Regions from separate parts of the Faecalibacterium sp. BIOML-A4 genome, predicted to be linked through region 2. Evidence: a T-box and tRNA genes for the amino acid it is inferred to sense, from the RefSeq annotation. Region 2 holds a T-box; the other holds one or more tRNA genes.

Region 1 (10,729 bases), on a different contig from region 2:
GCCCAGCAGCACCTGTCCCTGCTCGGCGTGGTAGTCCACAACCCGGCCCTTCTCAAAGGTGACACGGAAGTCCTTGATGAGCTGGCCGTTGAACACATAGGGCTTTGTGCCGTAGACAACGCCCTCTACCCTGTCCTTGTGGGGCGCAGTGAACACTTCCTCCGTGGGGATGTTGGGCAGGAACACCACGCCCTTTTCGCTCTTGCTGGCGGCGCTTTCCCACACAGCCTGATCCGCAAGACCCACGGTCAGGTCCGTGCCATTGCTGCTCTCAAAATGCACGCTTTCCAAGTCCAGCGCGTTCATTTTATCCCGCAGAGTGCTGAGCCGCTCCATATGGGCCTGCCACTCGTTCACCGGGTCGCCACCGGTGACCCGGCACACGTCAAAGATCAGCTTCCACAGCGCTTCCATGGCGGCATCCGCGTCCAGCTCCGGGAAGACCTTCTTTGCCCACGGCACACTGGGCAGGGCCGCAATGGACCACTGCACCCGGTCGTTCATGGTGTACTCCTGCCACTCCTCCATAAAGGCGCGGCGGGCGGCATTCACCCGGCTGATCTTATTGCCGTCAATGCCCGCATACAGCTCCGGGTCGTCCGCAATGAGATGCAGTACACACACGCCGCCCTCGCTTTCGGCATAGTCAAGATAGCGGCGCAGCTGCCATGGCTTGAGGTCGGTCAGGGCCTCCTCGCTGCCCAGCTCCATGCGGGCGCGGGCCACAGCGTCATCGCTCCAGTTCACCTGCACATCCCGGGCACCGGCTTCGTAGGCACTACGCACGCACAGCCGCGCCAGCGGCGCGCCCTCCAGCGGGCAGTTGATGATGAGGGTCTGTCCGGGCTGCGGGTTCACCCCCACCCGGACGATGAAATCGGCATATTTTTTCAGCAGTTCGTCAAAGTTTTCCACGGTAGAACCTCCTGCGGTGTAAAAATCATGTTTTTCTGTTTTTCAGTATACCCGGTACAAGCCGTTCTGTCCAGTAAAAAGAAAACAGACACCTCCCGCTGTTGAAAAAGCAGGAAACGTCTGTTATACTGTCTTTTGAAAGTGCTGTCTACATACGGCAGGCGGTCTATGCCTTTTCGGCCCTGCGTCGGGAAGGCGAACATTTTTGTCGTACCCCGACGCTTTGCAGCGAAGGGGGTGATGCTTCATGACGCTTTTAGAAACTCTGGCTCTGCTCACATTGCTTGCAACCGTGAGCTTTGGCATTTTCGATATCGCGTGGAAGATCTTCAACAACAAAAAATGACCGCCCTCAGCGTCCAAACCTGAGCGGTCATCTTTTGATTATCGCGCCGGAAAGGTACTGACCGTTTGCCAGACAGCACTTTCTTTATTTGTATTATAGCACAGCCCCGCCGAAATTGCAACGGCGGGGCTGTTTTTATCGCCTGAAAGCGAAATTTTCTCAGAACTCGATCTTGCTCTCGATATAAGCCTTCAGCTCGGAGATGGGCATACGCACCTGCTCCATGGTGTCGCGGTCACGGACGGTGACGCAGTTGTCGGCGGCAATGCCCTTGGCCTCGTCACCCACGGTATCAAAGTCCACAGTGATGCAGTACGGGGTGCCGATCTCGTCCTCGCGGCGGTAACGCTTGCCGATGGAACCGGTATCGTCGTAATCCACCATGAAGTACTTGCTCAGCTCGTTGCGGATCTCCATAGCCTTCTCGCCCAGCTTCTTGCTCAAGGGCAGCACGGCGCACTTGTAGGGAGCCAGAGCCGGATGCAGATGCAGCACGGTGCGGATATCCTCCTTGCCCTTGCTGTCGGTCAGGTGCTCCTCGTCGTATGCTTCGCACAGGAAAGCCAGAGCCACACGGTCACAGCCCAGAGACGGCTCAATGACGTAGGGGATGTAGTGCTCGTTGGTCTCGCTGTCGAAGTACTCCAGGCTCTTGCCGGAAGCTTCCTGATGGCGGGTCAGGTCGTAGTTGGTACGATCCGCGATGCCCCACAGCTCACCCCAGTCGGTGAACGGGAAGGCGTACTCGATATCGGTGGTAGCGCGGCTGTAGAAGGCCAGCTCTGCAGGCTCGTGGTCACGCAGGCGCAGGTGCTCCTTCTTGATGCCAAGGCTCAGCAGCCAGTTCTCGCAATAGTCCTTCCAGTAAGCGAACCATTTCAGATCGGTGCCGGGCTTGCAGAAGAACTCGCACTCCATCTGCTCGAACTCACGGGTGCGGAAGGTGAAGTTGCCCGGGGTGATCTCGTTGCGGAAAGCCTTGCCCACCTGGCACACGCCGAAGGGCAGCTTGCGGCGGGTGGTGCGCTGGATGTTGGCAAAGTTGACAAAGATGCCCTGTGCGGTCTCAGGACGCAGATAGCAGGTGGAAGAGCTATCCTCAGTAACGCCGATGGCAGTCTTGAACATCAGGTTGAACTTGCGGATGGGGGTAAAATCGTGCTTGCCGCACACCGGGCACACGATGTCCTCATGCTCTGCGATGAAAGCATCCATCTCGTCAAAGCTCATGGCATCCACGTTCACCTCGGGGTGCTCCTCGCCGATCAGCTTGTCGGCGCGGTGGCGTGCCTTGCAGGCGCGGCAGTCCAGCAGGGGGTCCGAAAAGCTGGAGACGTGGCCGGTGGTCACCCAGGTCTGAGGGTTCATGATGATGGCTGCATCCAGACCCACATTATAGGGGCTTTCCTGCACGAATTTCTTCAGCCATGCCTTTTTGACATTGTTCTTGAACTCGACGCCCAGAGGACCGTAGTCCCAGCTGTTGGCCAGACCGCCGTAGATCTCGGAACCGGGGAACACATAACCACGGTTCTTGCAGAGATTGACGATCATATCAAGGGTCTTTTCGCTCTGTTCCATTGTAGTACATCCTTTCCGTCCGCGGCTGGTTTGCCGTGTCGTTGTTGTATCGTTCCGGCAGCTTTCCCCACTGCCGGGCGTGCTTTTCAAAGGGAAAGCACAGTATCTTTACTGTACCATGTTTTGCGCCGCTTGTAAAGCCGAAAACCGGCCTGCTTTGGGGAACAGACCGGTTTTTGCACTTATTTATGGTATTTCATTCCTGCATTGATGGTGCAGGCACGGTAGATCTGTTCCGTGAGCACAAGGCGGGCCAGCTGGTGGGGCATGGTGATGCGTCCCATGCTGAACTTGAGGGCAGCGGCCTTTTTCACCTCATCGGACAGGCCGTGGGACGAGCCGATCACAAAGGCCACATCCCCTGCCCCGCTGTTTGCGCGGTCGGCAAGGAACTGGGCCAGCTCGTCGGAGGAGATCTGCCTGCCCTCGATGCACATGGCCACGATGGCAGCACCCTTGCGCACGTTGGACAGGATGGCCTTGCCCTCCTTGTCCAGTGCCTTTTTTACCACGGCATCCGAGGCGTTCTTCTCCTCGATCTTTTCCTCCGGCAGCTCAATGATGCGGAAGGACGCGAAGGCGGCAAGGCGCTTCTGGTACTCGGCCACGCCCTCGGCGAAATATTTTGCATTCAGCTTGCCCACACAGATCAGGTCGATGTTTTGCATTGCAGTTTCCTCTTTTATATAGAAACGATTTAAAATTGTCTCCGCTACTGCTTGAACTCCCTCAGTCACGGCTTACGCCGTGCCAGCTCCCTCGGAGAGGGAGCCTCTGGCGAAACCGGATACTTTGCAATTCAACCAGAGGCTTTGCCGCCATGCCAAAGGCCCCATCCTAGAGGGGGCTGTCGAGCGAATGCGAGACTGGGGGAGTTTTTTTACAGCAGGCTCATCTGCTCGCCCTCGTCCTCGGCGCGGAGCAGCGCACCGGTAGCGGGCAGGCTGCGCACACGGTAGCGGTGGGGGTTCGCCAGCTCCAGCGTGTCCGCAGGCACCACCGAAGCGATGGTCTGGTTCTTTTTCAGGGTGACCACCGCCACGCCCTGACTGTCGCGAGTGGCCTTGGCCGCGATCTGCGCCGTGCCAACCAGCAGCATCCGGCTGGCGCTGGTGCGGATGGCAAGCTCCGTTTCCTCCGGCAGGAAGAAGAGCTTTGCCAGCGGTTCCTTGTCGCAGTAGGCCTTGAGCAGCTTACGGCGGTTCTGCTTGGTGGCATAGGAGCTGAGCGGAATTTTCGCGCACTTGCCGCTGGCAAAGAAGAACAGCATATAGCCGCTGTAGTCGCTGGTGATCACCATGGAGAGCACGTTCTCGCCCTCGTCCATGCCCAGACGGCCCGGGATGAAAATGCCCATCTGAGCCACCTTGCCGTCCTCCAGCTCAGCCAGACGCACCTTGTACACCTGCTGGCGGTCGGTAAAGAACAGCGCTTCCACGTTGTTGCGGGTCTCGATCTGCTGCACGATCTCGTCGCCTTCCTTCAGCTTATGGGCACCGGCGGTGCGCAGACCCTGCGGCGGGATCTTTTTGAAGTAGCCCTCGCGGGTAAAGAACACCGTCACGGGGTAATCCGGCGCTTCTTCCTCCTCGGAGCCGTTCTCATCCTCAGGCAGATCGTACAGGATCTCGCTGCGGCGGGGCTGGCCGTACTTCTTGGCAACATCGTTCAGCTCATTGATGATGATGCGGCGGATGCGGGCGGGCTTTGCAAGGATATCGTTCAGGTCGGCAATGTCCTTCTCCAGCTGTTCGATCTCGCTGGTGCGCTTGAGGATATATTCCCGGTTCAAATGACGCAGCTTGATCTCGGCCACATAGTCGGCCTGCACTTCATCGATGCCAAAACCGATCATCAGGTTGGGCACCACTTCGGTCTCTTCCTCGGTGGTGCGGATAATTTTGATTGCCTTGTCAATGTCCAGCAGGATGGCAGCAAGACCCTTGAGCAGGTGCAGGCGCTTTTCCTTGCCGTGCAGGTCGTAGTAGGTGCGGCGGCGCACGCACTCCACGCGGAAGGCCGTCCACTCCTTGAGAATTTCGCGCACGCCCATCACGCGGGGCTGGCCGGACACCAGAATATTGAAGTTAGCGCTGAAGCTGTCTTCCAGAGGGGTAGCCTTAAACAGCTTTGCCATCAGCTTGTCGGCATCCACGCCGCGCTTGAGGTCCAGTGTCAGCTTCAGACCGTTCAGGTCGGTCTCGTCACGCATGTCGCTGATCTCCTTGACCTTGCCGGCCTTGACCAACTCTGCGATCTTGTCCATGATGGCCTCCACCGTGGTGGTTGGCGGGATCTGGGTGACCTCAATCATGTTTTCGCCCGGCACCACATTGTAGCGGGCGCGTACCTTCACGCTGCCGCGGCCGTTCTCGTAAATTTCACGCATCTGCGCTTCATCGTACAAAATCTGACCGCCGCCCACGAAGTCCGGGGCGGGCATGGTGGTGGAGATGTCGTGGTGCTCGTCCTTCATCAGGGCCACGGTGGTGGCGCACAGCTCTACCAGATTGAAGGAGCAGATGTTGCATGCCATGCCCACCGCGATGCCCAGCGTGTTGTTGGCCAGAATGGTGGGGAATGTGACCGGCAGCAGGGTAGGCTCGGTGGTGGTGCTGTCGTAGTTGGGCACAAAATCCACGGTCTCCTTGTCGATATCCCGGAACAGCTCCTCGCACACACCCTCGAGCTTCGCCTCCGTGTAACGGGCAGCAGCGCAGGACATATCGCGGCTGTAGGCCTTGCCAAAGTTGCCCTTGCTGTCCACAAAGGGCACCAGCAGGCTCTCGTTGCCGCGGCCCATGCGCACCATGGTGTCGTAGATGGCGGCATCGCCGTGGGGGTTCAGGTGCATGGTGCTGCCCACGATGTTGGCAGACTTGGTGCGTGCGCCCTTGAGCAGGCCCATCTCGTACATGGTGTACAGCAGCTTGCGGTGCGCCGGTTTGAAGCCGTCGATCTCTGGCAGCGCGCGGCTGACGATGACGCTCATGGCGTAGGGCATATAGTTGGTTTCCAGCGTGCGGGTGATGGGGTCCTCCAGCACACTGCCGGCATTTAAAATTTCAACGCTGTCGCCCAGCTGCGGGCGCACCGGCTTGAGTGTTTTCTTGGTCGATTTTCTAGGCATCTTCTAACCTCTTGACGATTTTAAATGGGCGCCGCTCTCGCTCTGCCCATATTCAGCGGAAAATATTTTTTATTTTTGCAGCTCAGGATGGCCTGCGGGCCATCCTGAGCTGCTCTTTCACAGATGGAGCCGTTCCGGTTTTCTGCATTTTTCCCTTAAAATGCCGTGACCCGTTGGGGCCTTCTTCGTGAAAACGTGATTTGGAGCAGCCCGCAGGCTGCGACAAATCACCAAATTAAAATAACGTTACCTCTGTCATTGCCAGAGCGCAAGCGGAGGCAATTTAAAATCATCAGCTCACATCCAGATCGTCCAGATATTCTGCGCCGTGCTGCGCAATGTGTTCCTTGCGGCCTGCAAGGTTATCACCCAGCAGGATATCGAACACCTGCGCAGTCTGCACCACATCGGTGGGCATCACCTTGATCAGACGGCGGCTCTCCGGGTTCATGGTGGTCAGCCACATCATCTCGGGGTCGTTCTCACCCAGACCTTTGGAGCGCTGGATGGTGTATTTTTTCTCGCCGATCTCTTCCAGAAACGCTGTCTTTTCCGGCTCGGTGTATGCAAAATAAGTGCGGTCTTTCGTTGTAATTTCATACAACGGCGACTCTGCGATATACACATAGCCCTTCTCGATCAGGGTCGGGGTCAGGCGGTAGAGCATGGTGAGCACCAGCGTGCGGATCTGGTAGCCGTCCACATCGGCATCGGTACAAATGACGATTTTATTGAACCGCAGATTATCGAGATTGAAGGTGGCCAGCTCCTTGTTGTGTTTGCCGCCCAGTTCCACGCCGCAGCCCATCACCTTGATGAGGTCCACGATGACATCCGATTTAAAGATGCGGGCATAGTCGGCCTTCAGGCAGTTCAAAATTTTGCCGCGGATGGGCATGATGGCCTGATATTCACTGTCGCGGCTGGACTTGACCGCACCCATAGCGGAATCGCCCTCCACGATATACAGCTCGCGGCGGGATGCATCCTTGGTGCGGCAGTCCACGAATTTCTGCACCCGGTTGGCAAGGTCGATCTGGGTGGACAGCGTTTTTTTGATGCTCTGGCGCGTTTTTTCCGCATGCTCACGGCTCTGCTTGTTCACCAGCACCTGCTGGCAGATCTTCTGGGCCTCGTCCGGCTTTTCCAGAAAATACACTTCCAGATAATGCTTGAGGAAGTCGGTCATAGCCTGCGAGACGAATTTGTTGGTGATGGCCTTTTTGGTCTGGTTCTCGTAGCTGGTGCGGGTGGAAAAACTGGACGAGACATACACCAAGCAGTCCTGCACATCCTGAAAGCTGATGGCGCTCTCACCTTTTTTATAGAGGTTCTTTTCCTTCAGGTACTTGTTGATCTGATAGACAAAGGCGGTGCGCACCGCGTGCTCCGGGCTGCCGCCGTGCTCCAGCCAGGAAGAGTTGTGGTAATATTCCAGCATCTGCACCTTATTGGAGAAGCAGAACGCCGCGCTCATGCGCACCTTGTAATCCGGCTGGTCCTCGCGGTCCCGGCCGGATGCCTCACTCTCGCAGCTGAACACCGGGGTCAGGGTATCCTCCCCTGCCACCTCGGCCACATAGTCCGCGATGCCGTGCTCATAGCACCAGCTCTCGTACCACGCCTTGCCAGTGGCAGGGTCTTTCTCTTTTTCATCGGTAAAGTTCAGGGTCAGGCCTGCGTTGACCACTGCTTGACGGCGCAGGGTATCCTTATAGTAGCTGCCGGGCACATCGATGTCGGTGAACACCTCGTCGTCCGGCTTCCAGTGAATGATGCTGCCGGTGCGGCGGCCCTTGTAGGCTTCCTTCTGCAGGCCGCCCACATTCTCGCCCTTTTTAAAATCAAGGTGATAGTGGTATCCGTCACGGTAGATATCGGCGGTCATCCATGCAGAAGCATACTGGGTAGCGCACAGGCCCAGACCGTTCAAGCCAAGGCTGAACTCGTAGTTATCCTCACCCTCGCCATACTTGCCGCCTGCATACATCTCGCAGAACAACAGCTCCCAATTGTAGCGTCCCTCGCCGTTGTTCCAGTCCACGGGCATACCGCGGCCAAAGTCCTCAACGATGACGCTGCCATCCTTACAGCGGGTCACGTTGATGGTATCGCCGTGGCCGTCGCGGGCTTCGTCGATGGAGTTGGAGACGATCTCAAAGATGGAGTGGGCGCAGCCCTCCACGCCGTCTGAGCCAAAGATAACGGCCGGGCGCTTACGCACACGGTCAGCACCCTTCAAAGAAGTAATGCTCTCGTTGCCATATTCCTGTTTTTTTGCCATGCTGCTCCTCCCGGCCCGGCCTTTCTTGCAAAAAGCGGGCCGTCTGTAGTCAAATCATAAAACGCCTCTGCCCTTTTCTTACTATAATATAGGTATACACAGAGAAAAAGGGCAAAAGCGCCTGAATCATTTCATTTTCATTAAACCATAGGTTGTTGAATTTGTCAATTTCTGTTTGGCGCGCCCGCACACAGCACGTCCTGTGCCGGATGTGCCAAAAGCAGGTTGAAAAAAGTCATTCTTATTTTACGCGCTGGAGCGACCAAAATCAAGAAAGTTTCAATTTTCTGAAAAAAATTTGGATTTACCCCTTTACAAAATCGAAATTTCAGGTATAATAATCATCGTCCGGTGCGCCTCTGTAGCTCAGTCGGTAGAGCAGGGGACTGAAAATCCCCGTGTCATTGGTTCGATTCCGATCGGAGGCACCAGTCAAGGAAACCCAGCAGGGTTTCCAATATGCGGCCGTAGCTCATCTGGTAGAGCGCCACCTTGCCAAGGTGGAGGTAGCGAGTTCGAGCCTCGTCGGCCGCTCCATAACGGAGCAGCAACAGTTGCTCCAATATGGCCCGGTAGCTCAGTTGGTTAGAGCACCAGCCTGTCACGCTGGGGGTCGTCGGTTCGAGCCCGATCCGGGTCGCCACCAAGAAAGCGCAAGCTTTCACCTACTTTGAAACTTGTTTTCAGGGCATCAGAAATGATGGGTGCAAGGTAAAATGCACCGAATATGCGGCCGTAGCTCATCTGGTAGAGCGCCACCTTGCCAAGGTGGAGGTAGCGAGTTCGAGCCTCGTCGGCCGCTCCAACAGGAGTGGAAATTCACTCCTAAATATGGTGACGTGGCCAAGTGGTAAGGCAAGGGTCTGCAAAACCCTCATCCACCAGTTCAAATCTGGTCGTCACCTCCAAAAGATTCCCGGAAGCTGAAGCTTCCGGGATTTTTTTGTTTTGCGTTGTTCCCTATCAGCCTCCTCGCCCTCTCCGTCACCTACGGTGACAGACTCCCCCTTTTGTCACCTGCGGTGACATCTTCCCCCGGAGCGGGGGAAGTCTTTCCTCAAAGGGAGAGCCTCTGGCGAAACCGGTCACTTTGCAGTTAAGCCGAAAAGTCTGCCGCAGTGCCGCACTTTCGCAGAAAGCGGCACTGCAAATGCCGTCTACCTTTACGCCCTCTCCAGTGAAAATGCAATGCCGGAGCTTCCGCGGACGCTCCGGCATTGCTCTCTTAAAAATTATTCTTCCGCTGAATACGGCCGGAGCAAGGCGTAGGCCATTCCAGATCGTCCCCCTCAGAACTTCAGCCGCATCTGGTACCACACCACGCCCCCGTGGGTGGAGCCGGAAACGCCCTCGTTCACAAAGCCGAACTTTGCATAGTAGTGCACCAGGGCCTCCTTGCAGGTCAGTACCAGCCCCTTCCGGCCTTGGGCCCGGGCGTCGGCAATGGCCTGCTGCAGCAGCTGCCCGGCGTACCCCTGTCTGCGGCAGGCCGGGATGGTGTTTACCCCAAAGATCATCTGCCAGGCACCATTCTCCCGGTGGAGGGAGGCGTCGGCGTACATCTCATCGGTCAGGTCCGGCCAGTCGGTGCAAAAGCCGTCCACAAAGGCCAGCAGCCTTTCCCCCTCCCACAGCAGCCAAAAATGATTGCCGTACTGCTGCAGCCGCCCGGCAAACTCCTCTGCCGTAGCCGCCTCTGCCGCCGGGAAGCAGGCCGCCTCCACCGCTGCAATGGCCTCCAAGTCCTTTAAGGTCCCCTTACGGATCTCCATAAATATTCTCCCCTCTTTTTCTTCCGAGTGTACCACAGTTCCTGCCCAAAGGCAAAGGTCCTGCCGGTTTTTCCTTTTTGGGCCATTTGCATCCGCTGCCGCTCCGTGTTACAATGGCTATATTGCATCCAAAAAAGGAGCTGACACGCCATGCCCGCCGAAAACCATACCACCCTCACCCCGGATACGCCGGTGCGCTACCTGAAGGGCGTTGGCCCCAAGACCGCTGAGCGGTTCGAGAAGCTGGGCATCGTGACGCTGGCCGACCTGCTGTGCCACTACCCGCGCAGATATATCGACTTCACCAAACCCTATTCCATCGCCGAAGCGCCCACCGATGTGGAGTGCGTCGTCAGGGCTGAGGTGTTCGCCAAACCCGGCGGGCGTATCCTGCCGGGCGGGCGGCGGATGGAGCGCATCACTGCCGGGGACGATGTGTCCAGTCTGGAGATCACATGGTTCAATAATCCGTATGCCGCCCAGAAGCTGCAGCTGGGGCAGGAATATTATTTTCAGGGCATCGTTACCGGCGGGATGCTGCGCCGCCAGATGGTCAACCCGCAGGTGCGCACCGCCGAGCAGATCAAGGCTTCTCCTTTTGAAGCGGTCTACCCCCAGACCGAGGGCCTGACCAGCAATGCCATCGCCAAGTGCGTGCGGCAGCTGCTGCCCCATGCAGAGCTTCTGCCCGACCCTCTTCC
Region 2 (10,729 bases):
CAAGTATAATACCATACCCCCGCCTCCTTGTCAACACTTTTTGACAACTTTTTTCATCTTTTTTCTTGCGCTGCTGAAAAACGTTCATTTTCTTGTATTCAACGTTCTCTTTTTACGCAAAAAACCGCCTGCACATTCCTGCACAGACGGCCTTATATTACTTCTATAATAGAGTTAGCGGATCTCGATGCCCAGCTTGAACTTCAGGTTGCCGAGGATCTTCTTGACCACGCGCTCCACTTCCTCAGTGGAAACTTCCTTTTTCGGATCGGACAGAGACAGGGTGAACGCCATGCTCTTCTTACCCTCGCCCAGATTTGCGCCGTGGTAGATATCGAACAGCTTGATCTCACCCACCAGAGGGCTGGCCTTCTTGATGGTCTCCTCGATCTCGCCGCAGGTGGTCTTTTCGTCGCAGACCAATGCCAGATCACGCTTGACAGCAGCGTAGGGACTGAGCGGCTGATAGCGCAGCTCACCGTCCACGCAGGACATCAGAGCCTCGTAGTCCAGCTCACCCAGATAGATATTCTGGTTGTCCTTCTGATCCTTTGCAATTTCCAGCTCGCCGTTGATCTCGTTGGACAGCTTGCCGAACACGCCCAGACGCTTGTCACCACAGTAAACAGCGGCGCTGATGCCGGGGTGCAGCCACGGGGTTGTCTCACGCTTATAATCAAAGCTCAGGCCAAAGCCGGCTGCCAGTGCTTCCAGTGCACCCTTGACCGTGAAGAAATCTTCTTCGGGGCCGAATGCACCGATGCACAGGGTCTGGCGCTCGTGCGGATGCTCATTGATGGGCAGTTCCTTGGCAAGATACACCGGTGCCATCTCGAACAGACGGCCTTCCGTGTTGCCCTTCTTGAGATTGTCCACAATGACGTTCAGCATGGAGGGAGCCAGCAGGGTACGCATGATGGACAGATTCTCACTGATGGGGTTCAGGATGCGGATGGCCTTGCGGGCTTCATCATCCGCCGGGATGTGCAGCATATCCAGTTCTGCGTTGGAGTAGAAGGCCAGCGTGGAGGCCTCATAGAAGCCCTGTGCGGCCAGCAGACGCTTGGTCTTGAGCTGCTGCTTCTGGTCGTAGTTCAGACCGCCATTTGTAACGGAGGCAGTGTTCAGGAAGGTGGGCACAATGTGGTCGTAGCCGTACTCACGGATGACCTCCTCGGCCAGATCCGGGAAGCCCTCCACGTCCTCGCGGTACAGGGGTGCGGACACGTCCCAGCTGCCATCGGCCTGTACATCCACCGTGAACTCCAGACGCTGCAGAATGTCGATCATGGTCTGATCCGGCACGGTGATACCCAGCACGCCGCAGATCTTAGCCGGAGTGGTAACGATATGCTTGCGCTCCATCGGGCGGCCATCGGTCAGGTCATATTCCAGTGTGGTGATGTCGCCGCAGTCCAGCTCCTGGATCAGGTGCAGGGCACGGGCAAGGCCCAGTTCAGGAGAGTGACGGTCCACACCCTTCTCGTAGCGGGCAGAAGAGTCGCTGTTCTGGCCCAGAGCGCGGCTGGTCTTACGCACGCAGTCGCGGGCGAAGGTGGCACACTCAAACAGCAGGCTGGTGGTGTTCTCATCCATGCCGGAGTTTGCGCCGCCCATGATGCCGGCAAGTGCCACCGGCTTTTCGGCATCGCAGATGACCAGATTGTTGGGGTTCAGAGTGAACTCCTTCTCATCCAGCGTGACGATCTTTTCGCCCGCATGGGCGCGGCGCACATCGATGGTGCGGCCGGCGACCTTGTTCAGGTCAAAGGCGTGCATGGGCTGACCCATTTCCAGCAGGGTGTGGTTGGTGATATCCACCACATTGCTGATGGAGCGCAGGCCGCACAGAGCCAGATGGCGCTTCATCCAGCGGGGAGACTCGCCCATGCGGATGTTGCGCACATAGTGTGCCATGTAGCGGGGGCACAGGTCCGGTGCCTCCACCTTGACGGTGATGGGCGCATCCGGCTCGCAGACAGTCTTGTAGTCCATGGCGGGCATGTGCAGGGGCTTGCCCAGAACGGCAGCCACCTCACGGGCGATGCCCAGAACGGACTGGCAGTCCGGGCGGTTGGCGGTGATGGAGATATCAAAGATATAGTCATCCAGACCCACCACGGGGGCAATGTCGGTGCCGGGGACAGAATCCTCGGGCAGGATGAGCAGGCCGTAGACCTCAGAGCCCGGGAACAGGTCGTCGTTCAGACCCAGCTCTTCGCCGGAGCACAGCATACCGTTGGACTCCACGCCCTGCATCTTGCGGGCCTTGATCTTGATGCCGCCGGGCAGGGTGGAGCCATCCAGAGCAGCGGGCACGCAGTCGCCCAGCTTCATGTTGGCGGCACCGGTGCTGATGCGGATGTCGTGGCCGTAGTCGCCGCAGTCCACCACACACTTGGTCAGGTGGGTGCCCTCCTGCTTTTCCATCTCCACGATCTTGCCGACGACCACCTTGCTGATGCCGGCATCCAGCGGGATCAGCTCTTCGACCTCAAAGCCGCAGGAGAAGAGCTTTTCCTCCAGTTCCTGCGCAGTAACGTCGATATCTACAAATTCTTTTAACCAGCTGAAAGGTACTTTCATTGTCTCTTCTCTCCCCTCTTATTCGTGGAACTGCTTGAGGAACTGCAGGTTGTTCTCGAACATCAGGCCGATGTTGTTGATGCCATACTTCAGCATAGCGATACGCTCGATGCCAATGCCGAAGGCGAAACCGGAATACTCGTCCGGGTCGATATTGCAGTTCTCCAGCACCTTGCGGTTGACAACGCCGCCGCCCAGCACCTCGATCCAGCCGGTGTGCTTGCACAGCGGGCATCCCTTGCCGTGGCACTCGAAGCAGCTCACGTCCACCTCCACGCTGGGTTCGGTGAACGGGAAGTAGGAGGGACGCAGGCGGGTGCGGGTGTCAGCGCCGAACAGCTTCTGCACGAAGGTATTCAGTGCGCCCTGCAGGTCGCCCAGCGTGATGCCCTTATCCACCACCAGACCTTCCATCTGGTGGAACATGGGGCTGTGGGTAGCGTCGGAGTCGGAGCGGAACACACGGCCGGGCATCAGGATCTTGATGGGCGGCTTCTGAACGTCCATGGTGCGGATCTGGCCGCCGGAAGTCTGGGTACGCAGCAGGAACTCCTCCGACAGGTAGAAGGTATCCTGCATATCGCGCGCCGGGTGATCCTTGGGCACGTTCAGGCGGGTGAAGTTGTGGTCGTCGTCCTCGATCTCCGGGAAGGTACCCACCGAAAAGCCCATGCCGGAGAACACGTCGATGATCTGGTTGGTAATCAGGGTCAGCGGGTGCAGACCGCCCACAGAGCGGGTCTTGGCGGGCAGGGTGATATCCACCGTCTCCGCAGCATTGCGGGCAGCAAGCTCTGCCTGCTTCACCTGTTCTGCAGCAGCGTCGTAATCTGCCTGAACCTTTGCCTTGAGTTCATTGATGATCTTGCCCATAGCGGGGCGCTCTTCCGGCGCAACGGTGCGCAGATTCTTCATCAGGGCAGGGATCTTGCCGTTTTTGCTGAGGTACTCCTGCCAGAAGGAGGCCAGCGTTTCCTTGCCGGACACCTGACCAAGGCTTTCAGCGGCCTGTTTTGCCAGCTCGTCGATCATTGCTTGCATGGATGTTCTCTCCTTTATTCTTCGTGTTGATGAGCGGAGTGCAACAAAAAAGCTCCGTCCCCTGCCCGATTTCTCAGGCAAAAGGGACGAAGCCGTTGATTCTTAGCTCCGCGGTACCACCCGGTTTCCACCCGTGCACAGATGCCGGGCAGCTCTCAGAACGCCGTAACGGGGCGTGGCCGTTCTGTACTACTGCTGTTTCGCACAGACCGCTCAGGAGCGAACTTCAGCACAGATACACCCGGAAGCCCTCTCAGCCGGTGAAGCTTCTCTCTTTGCCGTGTACGCCATACCTACTCTCTCCGTCGCTGCGTTTGGGAGTATTCAGGTTTTATAACCAAGAGCTATGTTACCACATTTCGGGACAGTTTGCAAGGGCTGTGCAGCCACTTTCCGCAAAAATCGCGTTCGGTGGAGGTTTTTTCACAAAGCCGCAGCCATTATGAATCGTTTATGTCATCCATTATGAGCTGAAACAATTCTCCCAGGTCGATTAGTGGCGCAAACTCTTTATCAACTTTGTAATCATCTGAAATTTTTACCGCGACCACACCGTCGATCTGCTGGATATATCCTTCCTGCGGATAGACTGGCATCTGTTCCAGCTCTGTTCTGCTGTACAGTTCCCCATACTGTTCCACCGAGCAATGCTTGAGTTTTGCCGGAGTAATATCCCTGAAAACCGCTTTCCAAGACGCTCTGGCCGAGTAATCGTTCAGCCAGAAGCGGCCCATCTGCGCATACGGATTTGCATAGAGGTAATACTCCCTCTTCATAAAACTGGAGTTCGAGCTGGGTCTGCCCACAAACAGTACCGGCAGCTGCTCGTTATCGTCAAAATATCCGCTGCTCATCAGGTCGTCCGCAATGTGATCCGACATGCTCTTGAGTGTTTTTCTTCCCTCATACATAGCTTCCTGATCGATCACGGCAGAGCAGACATTGCCATAGACGACCAAAACCGCAAGTACTACAGCCCCTGTCCGGGCAGCACGTACATACTTTTTTACCATAGGCTGATTTGTGCGCGTCCCTTCAAGCAGCAGCAGACATACTGGCACGAACAGATTCAATCCTTCGCCCATCTGCAAAAGCCAGACCGCCTCGCTTGTGATCAGCATGATGGCATTGCACATGATGGGCAAAACGATCAGCGCTGCCACTCCCAGAAGGATATATTCCCAATTTTTCCGGTGAAGCATTTTTCTGAAGCGGTTCAGCAGTCCGATGCTCAGCGCCAGAAATACCAAAACGAAAAAGCCCACCGGCTGCAGAATGTTATGCCGATAGTAATTCTGAAAAAAGTAAGCTCCAAACAGTTGGTAGGTCTCTGCAATGGCATTGGGCAGATTTTTCAGTATAGAAAGTACCGAAACATCCGCTCCTCCATTATAACTTGCCATCTGCCATCCACATGCCCATACGATCAGCTTTGTGAGCAGGAAATACAAAACCATTCCTGCAGCTGCGCTGCAAAGACTTCTTCCAATGTGGGCATGGACCTTTTCTCTGTCCACATTGCGGAACAGAAGCAGCAGAAGATATGTCAGCAGGAGCAGACAAAAGTTATCAAGGCTCGTCTGATAGCACGCAAGGCTCATGACCAGAAGCAGTGCTCCCTGTACGACCGCTTTTCTAAAATCTGCGGCACGAACCACACGCTCTGCCGCCAGAACAGAAAACAAAAATGAGCAGCCAAACACCGGCGACTGAAACCGATATGACAGCTGTATTCCAGTGACCGTGCTGGCCAGAACAGCCATACCCGCCAGATAGGTCACGACAGAATCCTTCTCTGTAAAAAACTTCCGAAGCAGGGTAACAGCCAGCGCCGACATGGAAAGCGTCAGCAATGAATTGAAAGGTTCCGTCTGGATGCCAAACCGCAGCGCATCGATCACCGGCCAGAGCCATCGGCCCGTGACTACCTGCCAATAGCCGCCGAAGAACCATGTATTGTTCCACAATCCGTCAAATGTATTGGTCAGCCGCTGGCTGATCAGCAGGAAAAACACTACCGCCGAAAACAGCAGCATCACCAGAAAATATCTTAGATCCGATATATCCAGCCCAAGGTCGTCCGGTTTCTGTACATCGATTTTTTCTTTCATCGTTATTTTCTCCATCTGTCCTGTTTTATGTTCTCAGTCTCATTTGTTATTCATCGATCAGATAATCCTCTGATACCTTCACGATCACAATATCACCCACCTGCTGGATATATCCCTCCTGCGGATAAACCGGCATTTCTGCTACCAGTTCGGTCTGTCTCAGTTTCTGATAATCTTCATCTTCGCACAGCGTGATCTCCACCGGAGTGATCTTTTCAAACACGCCGCGCCAGGAAAGTCTTGCGCATTCCGGTGACAGCCAGAAACAGCCCATCTGTGCATACCTGTTGGCCGAAGGGTACAGGTCGCCTTTTTTAAAAGTCGGGTTCGAGCTGGGCCTGCCTGCGATCATGACCGACCAGTGATTTCCTTCGTCAAAGCAGCCTTCCTCCGTCAGGTCGTTCACGATTCGGTCCGACATTACCCGCAGTGAATCCCGGCCCTGCCGCATCGCCTCCTGATCGACAGCCATCATGTAAACATTTCCGTATACGACCAGAAATGCAAGCACCAGTACCAACCATCGGGCTTTGTTGCCCTGTTCCGGACGGGTGCCCTCCAACAACAGCAGACACAACGGCACAAATAACGCAAGGCCTCCGCCCATTTGCATTCGCCACACAGCTTCACTGCTGATCAGCATCATGGCATTGCAGGCAAGCGACAGTGCCAGCAGAGCGGCAGTGCCCAAAAGCAGGCCCCTTGTTTTTCCACTGCGCGCCATCCGCACAAAACGGCAAAGGAACCATACCGCAAGCATAGCCAGCACTGCTGCGAACAAGCCGAACGGCTGCAGTGTATTATGCCGGTAGGCATTACGGAAAAAGTAAATTCCGAATATCCGATACGCCTGCAGAATACCATTCGGCAAACCAAACAGAATGCTTTTTACTGAGATCTCTGCGGCACCATTATAGCTGGTCAGGTCGATACGGCAAAGTGCAAGTACTAGCTTCAGCACCAGCCAGTAGAGCACCATGCCCGCTGCTGCACTGCCAAGGCTTTTTGCAATGTGCACACCTGTTTTCTGTGGTTCTGCATTCTGAAACAGCAGCCGCAGCAGATATGCCAGCAATATCATGCAGAACACCGCCAGATTGGCCTGATACAAACCCAAGCTCAATGCCAAAATAACCGCACCGCAGCCGACAGCCGCACCTGCATGGGTGGTGGTGATCACCCAGTATGCTGCAAGCACGGCAAACAGAAAGGACAAGCCAAAGATCGGTGACATATAGCGGTAAGAAAGCTGCACGCCAACTGCTGCGCCGGAAATGGCAGCCATTCCCGCAAAGTAGGTCAGTGCGTTGTCACGCTCCACAAAAAGCCTGCGCAGAAGCGTGATGCCCAGCACCATCATGGAAAGAGTCAACAGGGCATTGAGCGGTTCCGTCTGTACACCGAAACGTACAGCATCTGCCACACACCACAGCCATCTGCCGATCGACAGTTCCCAGAAGCCGCCTATAAACCACGACCCATTCCACAGGCCGTCAAACGTATTGACCAGCCGCTGACTGATCAGCGGAAAATAGACCATCACCGCAAAGCCCAGCATCACAAAGAAATATTTCTTATCCAACTCCCGCAGCCAGTGTCTGATATCCGCTTTTATTTCTACAGACATGATATTCCTCCATCCATAAACTTCTGCTTTTCAGTATATCAAACTCTTCCACATGGTTCAATAAAAAAATCCCCTGCCGGGCAGTCGGCAGAGGATCTTGCGTATTTTTCCAGAGTGCTTTATTTTGCCACGATTTCTGCAGCCAGTGCATCCATCTGCGCTTCGGCAGCAGCATTGGCAGCACTGCGGATGGTGACCACAGTATCACACACGGCGATGTTCTTCATGCTTTCCAGCTCGGCGCGCATGAGCTTTGCGGCCATGGGTGCCCATGTGCCATTCTCCATCAGACCCACCGTGCGGTTCTGGAAGCTCTTGGTCTTGAGGTGGGTCAGCAGATTTTCCATCGGCGGGAAGAGGAAGCCGTCGTAGGTGGCGCAGGCCAGCACGATCTTTCCGCAGCGGAAGGCTTCGGTGACGGCATAGGACACATCCGTGCGGGTCAGGTCCATCTCCACGACCTTTGCGCCCTTTGCACGCAGCTTTTCGGCCATGAGGTGGGCTGCTGCACGGGTGTGGCCGTGGATGGAAGCACTTGCCACAAGGATCTTTTCCGGCTCCTCGGGCTTGTAGCTGGACCAGATGTCGTAGTAGTTCAGGTACTTGCCCAGATCTCCGGTCAGCACCGGGCCGTGCAGCGGGCAAATGGTCTGGATGTCCAGAGCCGCGGCCTTTTTCAGCAGCGCCTGCACCTGCGGGCCGTATTTCCCCACGATGTTCAGGTAGTAGCGGCGGGCTTCGCTGGCCCAGTCGGCCTTTTCGTCAAACTTTGCCACAGCGCCAAAGCGACCGAAGCCATCCGCGGAGAACAGCACCTTTTCGGTGGATTCATAGCTGACCATGACCTCCGGCCAGTGCACCATGGGGGCAAACACAAAGGTCAGGGTGTGGGTGCCAAGGCTCAGGCTCTCGCCGTCCTTCACCACTACACGGCGCTCCTTGGCAATGGCATCAGCGCCAAAGAACTGTTCCATATACAAAAAGGTCTTGGCGTTGCCCACCACCTGCATCTCAGGGTAGAGTGCCGCCAGCTTTGCAATGTTGGCACCGTGGTCCGGCTCCATGTGGGAGACCACCAGATAATCCGGCTTACGGCCTGCCAGAGCTTCGGTCAGGTTTTCCAGCCACGGCTCGGTAGCGCGGGCATCCACCGTATCCAGAACGGCGGTCTTTTCGTCCAGAATGACATAGGAATTATAGCTCACGCCGGTGGGCACCGGATACTGGCTCTCGAACAGGTCGATGGTGGTATCATCCACGCCAACGCCCAAAATGGCTTCACTGATCTTGTTTACGCTCATAATGCTCGGTCTCCTTATTTATATTTTTATGCAGTGCCGCGTTTCTGCGGCGATTGTTTCTGAGAACAGTTCCTATCATACCACATCGTCAGAAAAATCGCAAGGGATAACGTGGGAATATTCTGCACATCAGAGCTCTTCCCCATTCTCCGGCAGCTTTGCCGTTACCGGCCTGCCCGGCTCAGCATCCAGTTCCAGCAGAGCGGCAGCAGCGCTTTCGTCCATGGTCTGCACCGCGCGCAGCTTGCGGCTGATGGCACGGCTGCGCACGCCAATGAGATTATCCAGCTCTTCGTCGGTCTGGCGCAGGCGCTGCTGCATCTTGGAAAGCCCCTGCCCGAACTTGTCAAATTCGGTCTTCACCGCACCCAGCAGCTGCCATACCTCACCGGAGCGCCTCTGGATGGCAAGGGTCTTGAAGCCCATCTGCAGGCTGTTGAGCAGCGCTGCCATGGTGCTGGGGCCTGCAATGTTCACCTGATAGTCCCGCTGCAGCACTTCCAGCAGGCCCGCGTTCACCACCTCGGCATACAAACCCTCGAAGGGCAGGAACAGGATACCGAAGGCCGTGGTGTAGGGCGGCTCCACATATTTTTCCCGGATGTCCTTGGCCTCGGCCCGCAGCACCAGTTCCAGTGCGTGGCGGGCGTTCTCCACGGCCTGCGCGTCGCCGGATGCCTGCGCATCCTGTAAATGGGCATAGGTGTCGCCGGGGAACTTGGAGTCGATGGGCAGCCACACCGTGCCGCCGTCCGCGCCGGGCATCCGGATGGCGTACTCCACCCGCTGGGTGCTGCCCGGAATAGTGGCCACGTTGGTGTCGTACTGTTCCGGGGCAAGGATCTCTTCCAGAATGGCTCCCAGCTGGATCTCACCCAGAATACCGCGGGTCTTCACACCGGAAAGCACCTGTTTCAGCCCGCCCACATCAGCGGCAAGGTTCTGCATTTCGCCAAGACCCTTGTACACCTGTTCCAGCTGGTCGTTCACCGCCTTGAAGCTTTCGGTCACCCGCTTCTGCAACGCATCCTGCAGCTGTTCGTCCACCGTATGGCGGATCTCGTCCAGCTTCTGGGCGTTCTGGGCCTGCAGGGCAGTCATGCCCTCGGCAAGGGTGCGGCGCATCTCTTCCAGCTTGCGGGCGTTGGAGGCTTCCAGCCCCTGCAGGCGCTGCTCCATGGTCTGCTGCTGGGTGCCCTGCCCTGCGGCAAGGGCGGTGCTCATGCTCTGCACCGAAGCCTGCAGCGTTTCACTGATGTGGCCCATAGCGGCAAGGTTCTGCTGCGCCATCTCTGCCAGCTTTGCGTCCATCTGGCGGTTCTGCGCTTCCAGCTGCTGACGCAGCCATTCCTTCCGTTCTGCATCGTCCCGGTTTGCGGCAGGCTTTGCCGAGCGGTACAGCAGCAGGGCCATCATCAGGCAGATGGCCACCAGAAGCACCGTGTAAAGAAACGCTAAAAATTCCATAATGTCTCCTATTGCAAAATCCGGGCTTTGCAGCTGCACAGCCCGGATCTGCGTACTTTATATTATTTTGTCTGTTCTTCCCAGAAGGCAGCGGCTTCGTCCAGCCAGCCATCTGCAGCCGTGCCGCGGCCAAGGCCGATGCCATGGGCTGCGTGGTCATATACCACTTCTTTGTAAGGTACGCCATGCGCGGCCAGTGCCTTGCTGAGGGCCGGCCCCTGCAGCGGCCAACACAGCAGGTTCAAGGTCAGGTCATCCCTGCCATACCAGAAGTACACCGGCGGATAGTCCTCTGTGATCAGGTCGGCAAGGCTGTATTCATAGTAGAACCGGCCGCACACAAAGGGGTCGATGCCCACACGGTAGATCGGTGTGATCTCGGAAAACTGCACGATGGGATACGCCAGGATCACTGCGCCGGGCTTGGGCAGGCCATAGTTTTTATAGCCCAGAGCGTCCGATGCAAACAGGCCCGCCAGATGTCCGCCGGAAGAATAGCCGATCAGGGCGTAGCTTTCCGTCTGCACGCCGAACTGCTGTGCGTGGCCGATGATGTACTTCACCGCCCGTGCAATGTCCTCTATGGGTCCGTTGTT

Evidence for each region. A T-box is a leader RNA that pairs with one kind of tRNA and senses whether it is charged. The one in region 2 lies ahead of pheS (phenylalanine--tRNA ligase subunit alpha), so its partner is inferred to be a tRNA-Phe.
Region 1: it encodes a tRNA-Phe, which carries the amino acid that the T-box ahead of pheS (phenylalanine--tRNA ligase subunit alpha) is inferred to sense. The anticodon was not compared.

The regions. Positions count from the first base shown of each region.
Region 1 is NZ_WKZG01000025.1:30,805-41,533, reverse strand. It holds gene GKG34_RS14515 (aminopeptidase) at 1-915, opposite strand, end outside; gene GKG34_RS14510 (glycine--tRNA ligase) at 1,421-2,842, opposite strand; gene rlmH (23S rRNA (pseudouridine(1915)-N(3))-methyltransferase RlmH) at 3,025-3,510, opposite strand; gene GKG34_RS14500 (DNA gyrase subunit A) at 3,723-5,972, opposite strand; gene GKG34_RS14495 (toprim domain-containing protein) at 6,265-8,256, opposite strand; tRNA gene GKG34_RS14490 (tRNA-Phe) at 8,612-8,687, shown strand; tRNA gene GKG34_RS14485 (tRNA-Gly) at 8,718-8,793, shown strand; tRNA gene GKG34_RS14480 (tRNA-Asp) at 8,823-8,899, shown strand; tRNA gene GKG34_RS14475 (tRNA-Gly) at 8,986-9,061, shown strand; tRNA gene GKG34_RS14470 (tRNA-Cys) at 9,090-9,164, shown strand; gene GKG34_RS14465 (GNAT family N-acetyltransferase) at 9,546-10,028, opposite strand; gene recG (ATP-dependent DNA helicase RecG) at 10,179-10,729, shown strand, end outside.
Region 2 is NZ_WKZG01000004.1:290-11,018, forward strand. It holds partial or broken gene GKG34_RS15765 (hypothetical protein) at 1-44, shown strand, start outside; gene pheT (phenylalanine--tRNA ligase subunit beta) at 175-2,586, opposite strand; gene pheS (phenylalanine--tRNA ligase subunit alpha) at 2,605-3,627, opposite strand; T-box leader at 3,707-3,945, opposite strand; gene GKG34_RS03745 (glucosyltransferase domain-containing protein) at 4,068-5,738, opposite strand; gene GKG34_RS03750 (glucosyltransferase domain-containing protein) at 5,785-7,365, opposite strand; gene GKG34_RS03755 (MBL fold metallo-hydrolase) at 7,485-8,666, opposite strand; gene rmuC (DNA recombination protein RmuC) at 8,796-10,133, opposite strand; gene GKG34_RS03765 (alpha/beta hydrolase) at 10,196-10,729, opposite strand, start outside.